Regions from separate parts of the Cobetia sp. 4B genome, predicted to be linked through region 1. Evidence: predicted binding sites of a transcription regulator. Region 1 holds the regulator's gene; each other region holds the start of a gene.
The links. The regulator sigma-54, encoded in region 1, starts transcription at its own class of promoters, with help from an activator protein. The targets are predictions, from matches to a motif close to TGGCACNNNNNTTGCTNT.
Positions count from the first base shown of each region.

Region 2: H2O77_RS13300 (HAD-IIB family hydrolase) is a predicted target of sigma-54. The motif match lies at 2,614-2,631, and genes of this name have one in related genera.
Region 3: H2O77_RS00285 (amino acid ABC transporter substrate-binding protein) is a predicted target of sigma-54. The motif match lies at 2,061-2,078, and genes of this name have one in related genera.

Region 1 covers NZ_CP059843.1:815,086-819,534, reverse strand. Annotated here, with positions in the region: gene lptC (LPS export ABC transporter periplasmic protein LptC) at 1-345, shown strand, start outside; gene lptA (lipopolysaccharide transport periplasmic protein LptA) at 454-1,032, shown strand; gene lptB (LPS export ABC transporter ATP-binding protein) at 1,036-1,776, shown strand; gene H2O77_RS03435 (RNA polymerase factor sigma-54) at 2,010-3,458, shown strand; gene raiA (ribosome-associated translation inhibitor RaiA) at 4,119-4,427, shown strand; gene H2O77_RS03425 (PTS sugar transporter subunit IIA) at 4,437-4,449, shown strand, end outside.
Region 2 covers NZ_CP059843.1:3,218,622-3,223,070, forward strand. Annotated here, with positions in the region: gene H2O77_RS13290 (sugar phosphorylase) at 1-292, shown strand, start outside; gene H2O77_RS13295 (hypothetical protein) at 381-1,592, opposite strand; gene H2O77_RS13300 (HAD-IIB family hydrolase) at 1,634-2,530, opposite strand; gene H2O77_RS13305 (TRAP transporter large permease subunit) at 2,835-4,136, opposite strand; gene H2O77_RS13310 (TRAP transporter small permease) at 4,136-4,449, opposite strand, start outside.
Region 3 covers NZ_CP059843.1:61,626-66,074, forward strand. Annotated here, with positions in the region: gene hemE (uroporphyrinogen decarboxylase) at 1-71, shown strand, start outside; gene H2O77_RS00275 (VanZ family protein) at 196-582, shown strand; gene speE (polyamine aminopropyltransferase) at 870-1,733, shown strand; gene H2O77_RS00285 (amino acid ABC transporter substrate-binding protein) at 2,164-3,189, shown strand; gene H2O77_RS00290 (amino acid ABC transporter permease) at 3,473-4,449, shown strand, end outside.

The DNA of each region.
Region 1 (4,449 bases):
ACCTTCACCCTCGAGGGCAATGCCAGACTGCGCCAGCCCGATGACCGCTGGACCCTCGATACCGATGTCCTGCACTACAGCCGTGATCAGAATCGCGCCTGGAGTGACGTGCCGGTCGTGATCACCCAGAATGGCCAGCATGTCGAAAGCGACAGCTTCAGCGCCGACCTCTCACAGGACTCCGCCGTGCTGCAGGGCCGCGTTCGCAGCGTCCTGCAACCCGGCACGGGCCAGAGCGAGGCCAGCAAGGAAGCCGAGCGCATCGACTCGGGCGCCGACAGCACCACCACCGATGATGGGCGCGTCAACAGCACCTTCGAGGCAGCGCCTGCCAGCGGTGAATGAACCCGCCGGGCTGGCCGTCACGCCATGACCCGCGCCGCACCACCTTCTTCTCTGCCGCTCGATGGCATCATTGCTCGGGCGGCGACCCCGTCATGCCAAGGAGCCACCATGACTTCCACGACTCGCAAGCCCTTGACGGCCTGTCGCCAGACCCTCAACAGCGGTGTCATGGCGCTCTGCCTGGCACTGGGCATGTCCACCTTCGCCCCGGCCGCCATGGCGCTGGACAGCGATGCCAGCCAGCCGATCAACATCGCCGCGGACGCCCTGTCGCTTGATGACAAGGCCGGTACCGCCACCTACACCGGCCAGGTGGAAATGCGCCAGGGCAGCATGAAACTCGATGCCAGCCGCGTCGATATCAGCCGCGCCGGCAGCGGCGAGATCTCGCTGGTCAAGGCCACCGGCAAGCGTGCCTACCTGGAACAGCAACCCGCACCCGACGAGGAGCTGGTCAAGGGCTGGGCCGACACCATCCGCTACCATGCACTGGAGCGCCGCGTGGAGCTGGTCGGCAACGCGCGTCTCGAGAAAGGCGATGACACCTTCGAAGGCGGCTACGTGGAGTACTTCCTCGACAAGCGCCAGGTGAACGCCAACAACAGCAAGACGGCACAGCAGACCGAAGGCGGTCGCGTGCACATGACTCTGACGCCCCGCGGCGCCAATGCCAGCAAGGAAAACTGAGTCATGACTGCTGCTACTCCACGTACGCTGAGCGCTCGCCATCTGGCCAAGGCCTACAAGGGCCGCAAGGTGGTCAAGGACATCTCGCTGGAGATCCGCCAGGGCGACATCGTCGGCCTGCTGGGCCCCAACGGCGCCGGCAAGACGACCTCGTTCTACATGATCGTCGGACTGGTGCGCGCCGATGCCGGCAACGTCTCCATCGATGACAAGGACCTCTCCGCTGCCGCCATGCATCAGCGTGCACGCGCCGGCATCGGCTATCTGCCGCAGGAAGCGTCGATCTTCCGCAAGCTGTCGGTGGCCGACAACATCATGGCGATTCTGGAGACCCGCAAGGACCTGGATCGCAATGGCCGCAAGGCACGCCTTGAAGAGTTGCTCGAGGAATTCAGCATCACGCACATCCGCGCCAGCGCCGGTATGAGCCTGTCCGGTGGTGAGCGTCGACGGGTCGAGATCGCCCGGGCGCTTGCCACCGAGCCGGACTTCGTACTGCTCGATGAGCCCTTCGCCGGCGTCGACCCCATCTCGGTGGGCGAGATCAAGAGCATCGTGCGCCAACTGCGCGATCGTGGCATCGGTGTGCTGATCACCGACCACAACGTGCGCGAGACACTCGATATCTGTGACACCGCCTATATCGTCGGCGATGGCCAGATCATCGCCCACGGTGACGCGGACTCCATCCTGGCCAACCAGCAGGTGCGCGACGTCTACCTGGGTCACGAGTTCACGCTCTAGGGTCAGCGGCTGCGCTGAGTCCTCGCGAGGCAAAAGCTTCAAAAGCCGCTGCGTGATTTTATCGCGTAGCGGCTTTTTCATGTCTGACATCAGACGCATGCATGACGTCCATACCACCTTGGTGGAAACATGGCATGCAAGTTGCTTGAATATTCACGACAACCACTTGTCAGTGCCCCGAGTCACGGTATAGCGTAGTAAGCACGTTCCTTTGCCGTGAATTGACTGACTCCATGAAACCCACCCTGCAACTCCGCCTCGGCACCTCGCTGACCATGACGCCGCAGCTCCAGCAAGCGATCCAGCTGCTGCAGCTGTCGACGCTCGACCTGCGTCAGGAGATTCAGCAAGCCCTCGAGTCCAACCCCATGTTGGAGCTCGACGAGGACTACGAGTCGCTGGATGTCGTCGAGACACAGGATTCGAGCGAGATCTCCACTGCCGACTCCTCGAGCGAGATTCCCGAGGAATACCCCCTCGACAGTGACTGGTCGGACCTCTACCAGGACCACGCCGGTAGCCTGACCAGCTCCGGCAGTGGCAGCGGGAGTGAAGAAGGGCCGGACTTCGATCGCAATACCAGCGTCGAGAGCCTGCAGGACCACCTGCGCTGGCAGCTGGCGATGACCGACCTCGATGGCCGTGAAAGCCAGATGGCGGAGAGCCTGATCGATGCCGTCGACGGTGCCGGCTATCTGAGCCTGTCTCTCGATGAGCTGGTCGATGGCCTGCGTGGCCAGGGCCTGCCCGGCCTCAAGGCCTCCGAGCTCGAGCAGGTATTGCTGCGTATGCAGCAGTTCGACCCGACCGGCGTCTTCGCCCGTGACCTACGCGAATGCCTGCTGCTACAACTGGCGCTGCTGCCGGATGATCTGCCGCTGCTGGCGCAGGCACGCCGCCTGGTACGTCAATTCCTCGAGGCACTGGGCAACGATGATCGCAAGCTGCTCAAGCGCCGCCTGAGCCTTGACGATGACGAGCTGGACCACGTCATCCGCCTGGTGCGCGCGCTCGATCCGCGTCCGGCATCCGCCTGGGGCGAGCCCGCCAGCGATTACGTGATCCCTGATCTGCTGGTGCGCCATACCCGCCATGGCTGGCAGGTCGAGCTCAACCCGGAAGCGCTGCCCAAGCTGCGCATCCAGCCGGAATACGCCGCGCTGATCAAGCGTGCCGACAAGTCCGCCGACAACACCTTTCTCAAGGACAACCTGCAGGAAGCCCGCTGGCTGATGAAGAGCCTGTCATCGCGCAATGACACCCTGCTCAAGGTCGGCCGCGAGATCATGGCGCGCCAGATCGACTTCCTCGAGCAAGGCGAGGAAGGCATGAAGCCGCTGATTCTGGCCAACATCGCCGAAGTGGTCGAGATGCACGAATCGACCATCTCGCGGGTCACTACCCAGAAGTACATCCACACCCCGCGCGGCGTCTTCGAGCTCAAGTTCTTCTTCTCGAGCCAGGTCGGTGGCAGCGGCAGTGGCGACGCCCACTCAAGCACCGCCATTCGTGCCCGCATCCGCAAGCTGATCGCGGAAGAGCCGGCCCGCAAGCCTCTCTCCGACTCACGGCTGGTCGATCTGCTCGCCAGCGATGGCATCGAGGTCGCACGCCGTACCGTGGCCAAGTATCGCGAAGCGATGGGCATCCCCTCCTCCAGCGAGCGCAAGCGTCTGGCCTGACGCGTCACCTGCGGCTGCCATGCCCTGCTCTCACCTCCACAATGGCAGCCGCCGCCAACCTCAAGCGTTGGCTTTTCCGCTCATCAGCCTCTGACTTCGCGGGCAGTGGTGCGCCTGTCGCGCGCCATGTCATTCCGGCAACCGCTCGTCAATTGCCCGTCATGGCCCATGACAGCGCGCAGAATGACGGCAAAAAAACGCCGTTCCGGCAGCGTCATTTACCGTCAATCGCATGTTTTTAAAGTCACTTTTGCGCGTATTGCACCTGGAAGACACCCGAAGAACCTCCCGGAACGCCGCTTGCTCCACGCAATCGAATCGTCTGAAAGGCGACGTACATGCAGGGATTGGCGACGAAAACCCGCCTTCTTGCGCGTCTTTCACGCACCACCCGCCAGACATGCCCTTGAAGTCCACTCCGTTACCCCTCACTGAGTTGAAGACAAGCACTGAACCACGATGCAGCGCAGCGTTGATCTTTGCGCAAAGCTTGGGCATTGTCGGTACAGACGCTCACGACATCTGACGCCACTGGCAAGGGTGCGAAAACATCGCCAGACGGTGGCCGTCAAGCCTGTTGCAGAGCGTCCGATCAGGGTTTGCTCGTAGTCAAAAAGGGTTACAATTGAATGGCAACCCGCTGGATAAAGGAGCGTGTCCATGCAAGTGAATATCACCGGGCATCATGTGGAACTTACCGATCCTCTCCGCGATTACGTCAACGAGAAGCTCGCTCGCCTCGAACGGCATTACGACAACATCACCAATGTTCAGGTGACACTGTCGATCGAGAAGGAGCGCCAGCAGGCTGCCTGCACCTTGCACGCGGCAGGCGCTGACCTCCACGCCCTGGCAGAAGACCCCAACATGTACGCTGCCATCGACGCGCTCGCCGACAAGCTGGATCGCCAGCTGGTCAAACACAAGGAAAAGTCCCAGGCTCGCTCTCAGGGCACCGGGACCCGTTGACCTTCAGCCATGACACTTGATC
Region 2 (4,449 bases), 1.9 Mb from region 1:
GCGCCGCAACGAACCCTGCTTCCACCCGGATGCCGACCAGAATGTCTTCGATGTCGGCCCGGATTTCTTCGTCTTCGAGCGCGTCACCCATGAAGGGCGCCGCCTGCTGTTCGCCCTCAATGTCACCGATCAGCCGCGCGTGCTGCCGCTGCCGGAAAGCTGGCAAGGCGTCGCGCTGACCGACCACCTGTGCCATGACAAGGCCTACGACCCCACCATGGCTCGCCGTCCCTATCAGGCGGCCTGGCTGATGGAGCAAACCGTGCGCCCGCCGGCCATCGAGGTTGTCTGACGCCCTCTTTTTCTCCTCCTGCCAACGACAACGGGGCTGCCACTGGCAGCCCCGTTGTCGTTGGTCTTGCTGTTTCCCGCCGCGAGCCTTACTGGTTGTCCAGCTCCACCGCTTCGTGCATGCGCTCGAGCAGGTCCGGCACGGCTGACTGCACCCGGTTCCAGCTCGGGATGAAGGGCTTGTCACGCGGATTGTCGAGGAAGGCGCTGCCGGCATCCATGATGTTGGCGGCGAACAGCTCCACCGCCGCTTCCTCGCTGTGGCGGTCCACCGTCAGGCCATTCATGACGGCATCGTTGTAGTAGGTCTCGATCAGGTCCAGCGCGATGCGGTAGTAGGTGGCCTTGATGGTGCGGAAGGTCTCACCGTGCATCTCGACGCCCAGCGTGGCCAGCTTGCGATACATGGCCTTGGCGATGTCCAGACTCATGCGATTCAAGCCGCCCAGCGCATCTTCCTCGGACAGTGGCTGGTGCTTGTGATCGTAGGCATCGGCGATGTCCACCTGACACAGGCGCTTGGTGGAATAGTTGCGATGGACCTCGGACAGCACGCCGATCTCCAGCCCCCAGTCACTGGGAATGCGGATGTCCGCCAGCACGTCGGTGCGCATCGAGAATTCGCCGGACAGCGGATAGCGATAGCTGTCGAGATAATCCAGGTACGGCAGCGGGCCATAGACCTTCTTGAGCGCACGGATCAGCGGCGTGACCATCAGGCGCGCCACGCGGCCGTTCAGCTTGCCCTGCGCGATGCGCGAGTAGTAGCCCTTGCAGAACTCGTAGTTGAACTGCGGATGGGCCACCGGGTAGATCAGGCGCGCCAGCAGGCCGCGGTCATAGGTGACGATATCGCAGTCATGCAGTGCCACCGCCTCGGCGATGCCCGAGGCCTGCACGTAGCCTGAGCAGTACCAGACATTGCGCCCCTTGCCGGCCTCCATCGGCGCCAGACCATGCTCGGTCAGCTCCTCATCCAGTGCCCGCAGGCGCGGGCCGTCGTTCCACAGGATGCGGTGATGCTGCGGCAGATGTGAGAAGAACTCCTTGGCATGCTCGAACTGGTCACGGTCGGCGCGGTCCAGCCCGATCACGATCTCGCTGAGGTACGGCACCTGGGCCAGCTCCTCGACGATGTGCTTGAGCGCCGGGCCTTCCAGCTCGGAATACAGCGACGGCAGAATCAGGCTCATCGGTCGCTTGCGGGAGAAGCGCATCAGGTCCGCTTCGAGATCTTCCACCGGACGATCGGTCAGGTTATGGAAGTTGGTGATGATGCCATTCTGGTAAAAATCGCTCATGTCAGCTCCTTGTCATGCCGAAGACACGCATCAGGCAGGCGTCAGGCGCCCAGACCTCTGGATGTCCATTCTTCCGGCTGGCCATTGGCCAGCCAGTGACGCAATCCCTCGACCCATCCCTGCGGTCCGGGGAGATTGGCGCGAAAACAGCGGCGTTCATCCGCCAGTTGCGGATAGTCGGCAAGCTCCCGATCACGCTGTGAGGTATCACCGACGCCGGGGATCAGCACAGCGTTGTCGACGGCGGCCAGCAGCGGCAGGTCATTGGCGCCATCGCCGAAGCCCAGCGTCCAGGGGCGCACCCGCTCGCAGAGCCGGTAGCGGGCGATCAGATAGCGCGCTGCCACGCCCTTGTCGCTGTCCCCGGTCACATGGTGGAAGCGCCCACCACGTGTCAGCTTGAGGCCATGACTGGCCAGACGCGCACGAAAGTCCTCGAGACGCTCCGGCGCGTCGCGCCACACCAGCGGTTCACTGGCATCACGCTGTCCCGCCAGGGCCGCGTCGCCCTCCCCCAGCCCCGTCAGCTCGCTGATTCTCGCCACCGACATCGAGACGAAGCCCTCGAAGGCGAATTCCCCGGTCAGCTCCTCCAGCACCGCGAGAATCCTGTCGCGGGGCATCGCCACCGCGATACGACACAGGCCGTGTGCATCCGGGGCGCTGGCCTCTTCCAGCGGGTAGGCGCTCAGCCAATCGGCCGGCAACGCCACCACGCCGCCGTTCTCGGCGATCCACGGCTGGCCCGCCAAGCCCAGCGAGTCCATCAGCGGCGCCAGTTCGGCCGCCGTCTTGGAGGTGTTGGGGACGATCCAGGCACCGCGCGCGCGCAGGCGGGTCAGCCAGCTGCGCGCCGGGCCCGGCGAGTAATCGTGGTGATCCAGCAGCGAGCCATCCAGATCGGTCAGCAACAACAGCGGTGCTTGAGTCTCTGACATGTGAACTCTCCTCGTGAAGTGCTGCAGCGTGTCGGGGGTCACCTCGACAGGATCTCGTGGCACCGGACAGGCATTGCAAGAGCATTGCAGGGAATGTGCCAAGATGGTGCAGCTGCCATGACAGCCTGCCCCCTCTCACCGTGACCGTGTTTGTGCGTCCGCCTATTTGCACCATAAAAGAGCACAAAGCTTGCCTTGCATGATGCGACGCCACATGGCGGCGCAAATCTGTCATCACCAACGACGACGCCCTCGCATCTGCGAGGGCGTCGAGTCTTGGGCAAGCGGGCAACGTCTGTAGAGCCTAGACCAGCCACAGCGACAGTTGCGGCCACAGCAGCAACATCGCCAGCACGCACAGCTGGATGGCGATGAACGGCAGCAGCGAGACGAAGATATCCTTGAGGCTGATGCCTTCCGGTGCCACGCCTTTCAGATAGAAGGCGGCAGGCCCGAAGGGTGGCGACAGGAAGGACACCTGCATGTTGACCGCGAACAGCACACCGAACCATACCGGGTCGTAGCCGAGCTGAACGATGATCGGCACGAAGATCGGCAGGGTCAGCATCGCGATGCCGATCCAGTCGAGGAACAGCCCCAGCAACAGCAGGATCGCCATCATCACCATGATGATCGCCAGCGGCGGGATATCCAGGCCGAGAATCATGCTCGACACGAAGCGGTTGCCGCCCATCAGGTTGTAGACCCCGACCAGCGCCGCCGCGCCGATACCGATCCAGATGATCATGCCGCAGGTGTTCATGGTCTGGGACAGCGCACGCTGCATCAGGGTGATGGAGAACTCGCCGCGCAGCATCACCGCCACCAGGACGCCGAAGCTGCCCATCGCCGCGGCTTCGGTCACCGAGGCCACGCCACCGTAGATGGAGCCCAGCACCAGCCCCGCGATGACCGCCGGCACGCCGATGGCCTTGAGCAGCTCACGCTTGCTCTGGAAGCTGGCACGGCGCTCCTCCTCGGGCATCACCGGCCCCAGCGAAGGGTTGCGCAGACAGCGGATCAGCACGTAGATGATGTAGCTTGCCATCAGCACGATGGCCGGGGTGATCGCCGCGGTGAACAGGTCCGCGATCGACTGGTTGGCGATCAGGCCATAGATGATCAGCACGATGGAGGGCGGCATCATGGTGCCCAGCGAGCCACCGGCACACACCACACCGATGGCGATGTGCTTGTCATAGCCGAGCCTGAGCATCTGCGGCAGCGCCAGAATCCCCAGCAGCACGATCTCGCCGCCGATGATGCCGGACATCGCGGCGAGGAAGAACGCCACCACGATGGTCTGGATCGCCACGCCGCCGGGCAGTCGCCCTGCCATCACGCGCATGGCATTGAACAGATCCTTGGCGATCCCCGAGCGATCGAGCAGCGAAGCCATCAACACGAACATCGGCACCGCCACCAGCGAATACTCGGTGACGAAGCCATAGACACGACTGGTGACCAGCGGCAGCGCCATCGGGCCGAACCAGCCGAAGGTGTAGGCCAGCGCGACCAGGCCGGTGACGAAGGCCAGCGGCAGGCCGGTGACCAGCAGCGCGAAGATGCCGCCGACCAGCAGCATCGTAGCCGTTGCGATATCCATCAGCGCGACTCCTTGTGGTCAACTGCGGCGTCGGATGCGCCACTTCCTTCACTGCCGCCCTCGGGTGGACGGGGCGAGAAGAAGGTCTGGTAGAGATGCCACAGCGCCTGCAGGGTCATCACCGCCAGCGCGAACAGGATCACGCCCTTGGTCAGCGCCGGAAACGGCGGATTCCATGAGGTGCCGGATCGCTCCAGCTGCCACTCGCCCAGCGGACTGTGCGAGGCACGCCAGAACATCACCCAGCCCGCATAGCTCATCGCCAGACAGAAGACGAACGTCATCACGTCATTGAAGCAGTCCAGCACGTAGC
Region 3 (4,449 bases), 750 kb from region 1:
CGCTGCACGAGCTGAGCCCGGCCTACCATCAGGATGACGCCGCCAATGCGACACCGGTCGCCCGCGGCTGATGGGAGAGCCCGTCATGGTCTTCTCTGCTGCCACCCCTGTTGCTGCCTATAGAAGGTGGCAAGTAGCAGTGCAGCAAGCAGAAGGGCAGCAAGCAGAAGGGTGCCGGGCAGCGGGGGTGTCAGCATGACGCCGGTCGAGCAGCGTCTCATCCCGCGCCGCGGTTGGGCCTTCGTGGCGCTTCTGTGTCTGTTGCTGATCCTGTTCGGCACGCTCTCCCCGGGCGTGCCGCATCCGGAGCAGACCTTCCCCTGGGACAAGCTGCAGCATTTCTCCGCCTTCGCGTTGCTGGCGCTGACGACACGGCTGGCGGGCTTGACCAGCTTGATCATCCTGCCGCTCCTGCTGCTGCTGGGCGTCGCCATCGAATGTCTGCAGCTGGCGATTCCCTATCGCGGCGCTGAGGTGCTGGATGCGCTGGCGGACCTCGCCGGCATCCTCATCGGGCTGGGAGTGTTTCAGTGCGTCAGACTGATTCTCCATCTGGTCCGCCTCGGGCCGGCTTCTCGCTGAGCCTCTCCCCCGGGCCGCGTGTCATCGATACGCGGCCTGTCTGAAATTGTCATGCATCAACACTTTCCACTCCGGCCGTCTTTGGCTATGGTGCAGCGCCTGCGCCATGTTGGCGCTTGCCCGGCATGTCGCGTATCACGACATCACGCCGCGTGGGCGTCATGCGGGCCGTGAACTGCCGGCCTGACGCTGGCGCAGTGCTGATTGGCGCAATTTCCGATGGCCATCGTGCCGTCTCTATCCATACCTTGATATCCCGTCTGTGATATCCAATGCGAGGGTCCCCCATGACCGAACGTCTCGATGGCTCCTGGTTTACCGAAATCTTCGATCGCCACGGCAGCGCCTTCTCGCTCAAGGTCAGCCACAAGCTGCATGACGAGCAGACCCCTTATCAGCACCTCGAAGTCTATGCCACCGAGACCTACGGCAACCTGATGGTGCTGGACGGCTGCGTGATGCTGACTGACCGTGACAACTTCCTCTATCACGAGATGATGTCGCACCCGGCGCTGTTCGCTCATGCAGACCCCAAGCGTGTCGTCATCATCGGCGGTGGCGATTGCGGCACCCTGCGTGAGGTGCTCAAGCACCCGGGCGTGGAGAAGGTCACCCAGATCGATATCGATCCGGCGGTCACGCGTGCCTCCGAGCAATTCTTCCCGGCGCTGGTCGAGTCCAATGACGACCCGCGCGCCGAGCTGCTGTTCGAGGATGGCGTCAAGTGGGTCGACAACTGCCCGGATGAGAGCATCGACGTGCTGATCGTCGATTCCACCGACCCGGTCGGCCCGGCGGAAGGTCTGTTCAAGACCGACTTCCTCAAGCGCTGCCATCGTATCCTCAAGCAGGGCGGCCTGATGGTGCAGCAGAGCGAGTCTCCGCTCTATCACACCGATTCCATCATCAAGGACCTGCGCAATGACATGGGCGAAGCGGGCTTTGATAGCGTCGCGACCCTGCCGTTCCCGCAGCCGGTGTATCCGTCCGGCTGGTGGAGCTGCACCCTGGCGGGCAAGGGCTGTGACGTGAAGTCATTCCGCGAGGAAGATGCCGCTGCCGCCACCTTCGCGCGTGACTTCTATACCGTCGAAGGCCATCGCGCCGCCCTGGTGCTGCCGCCCTTCATGCAGCGCCTGCTGGAGAAGTGATTTGCATGCACCTTGCAGTGGCAAGGGAGTCCCGTCAGGCACGAAAACGTGCCTGACGGGATGAACAAGCGTTGAGTCAGGCAGACCGAGACATTGGTCGCAATCTGCCACTCGCGCCACATCGCTGCACCGCCAACGGCCGTTTCGCAATGAAACGGCCGTTTTTATTTTGCACCGATATGAGGCGAACTGGTCTCGCCATGAGCCTAACTGCGCGGCAATCGCGCGGAATGATCCGCCGCCTCACTCCGAGGCTTTGGCCTATATCACTGGGTTTTAGCGCTTTTTTCAGCGTTGAACACAGCGGATCACGCGATAGGCGGAAATTGGAACGCGGCTTGCTATTGTCGGTAGGTGCCATGCAATGCATTGCACCACTTCTGACTCGAGGCTGATCGAGCGGACTCCAGACTTTCGCGAGGGAATCACGATGCATAACAACAAGAAGCCACTGCTGATCGCTAGCGCCGCTGTCCTGGCCGCCTCCATGGCGACAGGCGCCAGTGCCGCTACCCTGGATAGCGTCAAGGAAAAGGGCTTTGTCCAGTGTGGCGTCAGCACCGGCTTGCCGGGCTTCTCGGCACCGGATGACGCCGGTAACTGGCAGGGCCTCGATGTCGACGTCTGCCGCGGCGTCGCGGCAGCCGTGCTGGGCGATGCCAGCAAGGTGCGCTATGTGCCGCTGACAGCCAAGGAGCGTTTCACCGCGCTGCAGTCCGGCGAGATTGATGTCCTGTCCCGCAACACCACCTGGACGGCGACCCGTGACACCTCACTGGGCCTCAACTTCGCTGGCGTGAACTATTACGACGGCCAGGGCTTCATGGTCAGCAAGGACCTGGGCGTCTCCAGTGCCAAGGAGCTGGACGGGGCAGCCGTCTGCATCCAGTCCGGCACCACCACCGAGCTCAACCTGGCGGACTACTTCCGCCTGAACGACATGTCCTTCGAGCCGGTCGTCTTCGATACCTCCGACCAGACCGTCAAGGGTTTCGAAGCCGGTCGTTGTGACGTCCTGACCTCCGACCAATCCCAGCTCTACGCGCTGCGTATCAAGCTCTCCGATCCGGCGTCTGCGATGGTGCTGCCGGAAGTCATCTCCAAGGAACCGCTGGGCCCCGTCGTCCGTCAGGGCGATGACCAGTGGTTCAACATCGTCAAGTGGACCCTGTTCGCCCAGATCAACGCCGAAGAGATGGGGCTGAGCTCCGACAACATCGAAGAGAAGAAGTCGGACACCAACCCGAACGTCGCGCGCCTGGTCGGTGCCGATGGCAACTACGGGGAAGCCATGGGGCTGCCGGCTGACTGGGCCTACCAGGTCATCAAGCAGGTCGGTAACTACGGCCAGGTGTTCGAGCGCAACGTCGGTACCGGCTCCGCACTGGGTATCGAGCGCGGCTTGAACGCACTGTGGACCGATGGCGGCGTCCAGTACGCCCCGCCGGTTCGCTGATGCGCGGGCTCGCCCTGTACTGCGGGTGGGCCTTGCCCCTCATGACAGGCTGAGCAAGGACGCTGGCCAGGGGGAGTGAGCGTCTTGCTCCACTTCCTCTGGCCAGCGTCATGTGGGGCCCGGCAACAAGAGGCCCCGCCCAGCGGCTTAGCTTATGTGCCCCAGCCTGTGAGGCCCAGCCTGTTCCTCGTGACCCATTCATCGAGTGCCGAGAGATAACTGATCTGCCGTTCGATAGGACGGCAGGCGGAAGTCGCATAGCTTTCCGGCGGAGATTGCCTGTATGACACAACCTGCTTCTCGCCCGCCGGCCACGGTCAAGCCGCCATTCTGGCGTGACCCGGCCAAGCGGGCACTGATCTTCCAGCTATTGATGCTGGCAGGCGTGTTCGGTGTGTTGGCGATCATCGTCAGCAATACCCTGACCAACCTCGAAAGCCGTGGCATCACCACCGGCTTTGCCTTTCTGGACAACACCGCAGGCTTTGGCATCCTGCAGAGCCTGATCGACTATTCCGAGCAATCCACCTATGGCGATACCTTCATCGTCGGCCTGCTCAATACCTTGTTGATATCCGCACTGGGTGTCATCGCCGCGACCGTGATCGGCTTCGTCATGGGGGTCGCGCGTCTGTCCCCCAACTGGCTGATCTCGCGGCTGGCGGCGGTCTATATCGAAGTCTTCCGCAACATCCCGCTGCTGCTGCAGATCTTCTTCTGGTATTTCGCCGTCCTGAGAACCCTGCCGAGTCCGCGTGGCTCGCTGTCGCTGGGCGAGGCGTTCTTCCTCAACGTGCGCGGTCTGTTCGTGCCGGCTCCCATCACTTCCAGCGGTTTCTCGGTGGTGATTGCGGTGTTCGTGCTGGCCGTCGTCGCCAGCGGCATCTTCAGCTACTGGAACCGCCAGCGTCAGGCCCGTACCGGTCAGCGCCTGCCGGCGGGCTGGATCTCGCTCGGTCTGATCATCGTGGCGCCGCTGCTGGCCTACTTCGCGATGGGCATGCCGCTGAGCTGGGAGCTGCCGGAACTCAAGGGCTTCAACTTCCGTGGCGGCATCACGGTCGTCCCCGAGTTCCTCGCCCTGTGGGTCGCGCTGTCGGTCTATACCGCTGCCTTCATCGCCGAGATCGTGCGTTCCGGCATCGAAGCGGTACCGCACGGCCAGACCGAAGCGTCACGGGCGCTGTCGCTGTCCGGTGGCATGACACTGCGTCTGGTGGTGGTGCCGCAGGCGCTGCGCGTCATCATCCCGCCGCTGAC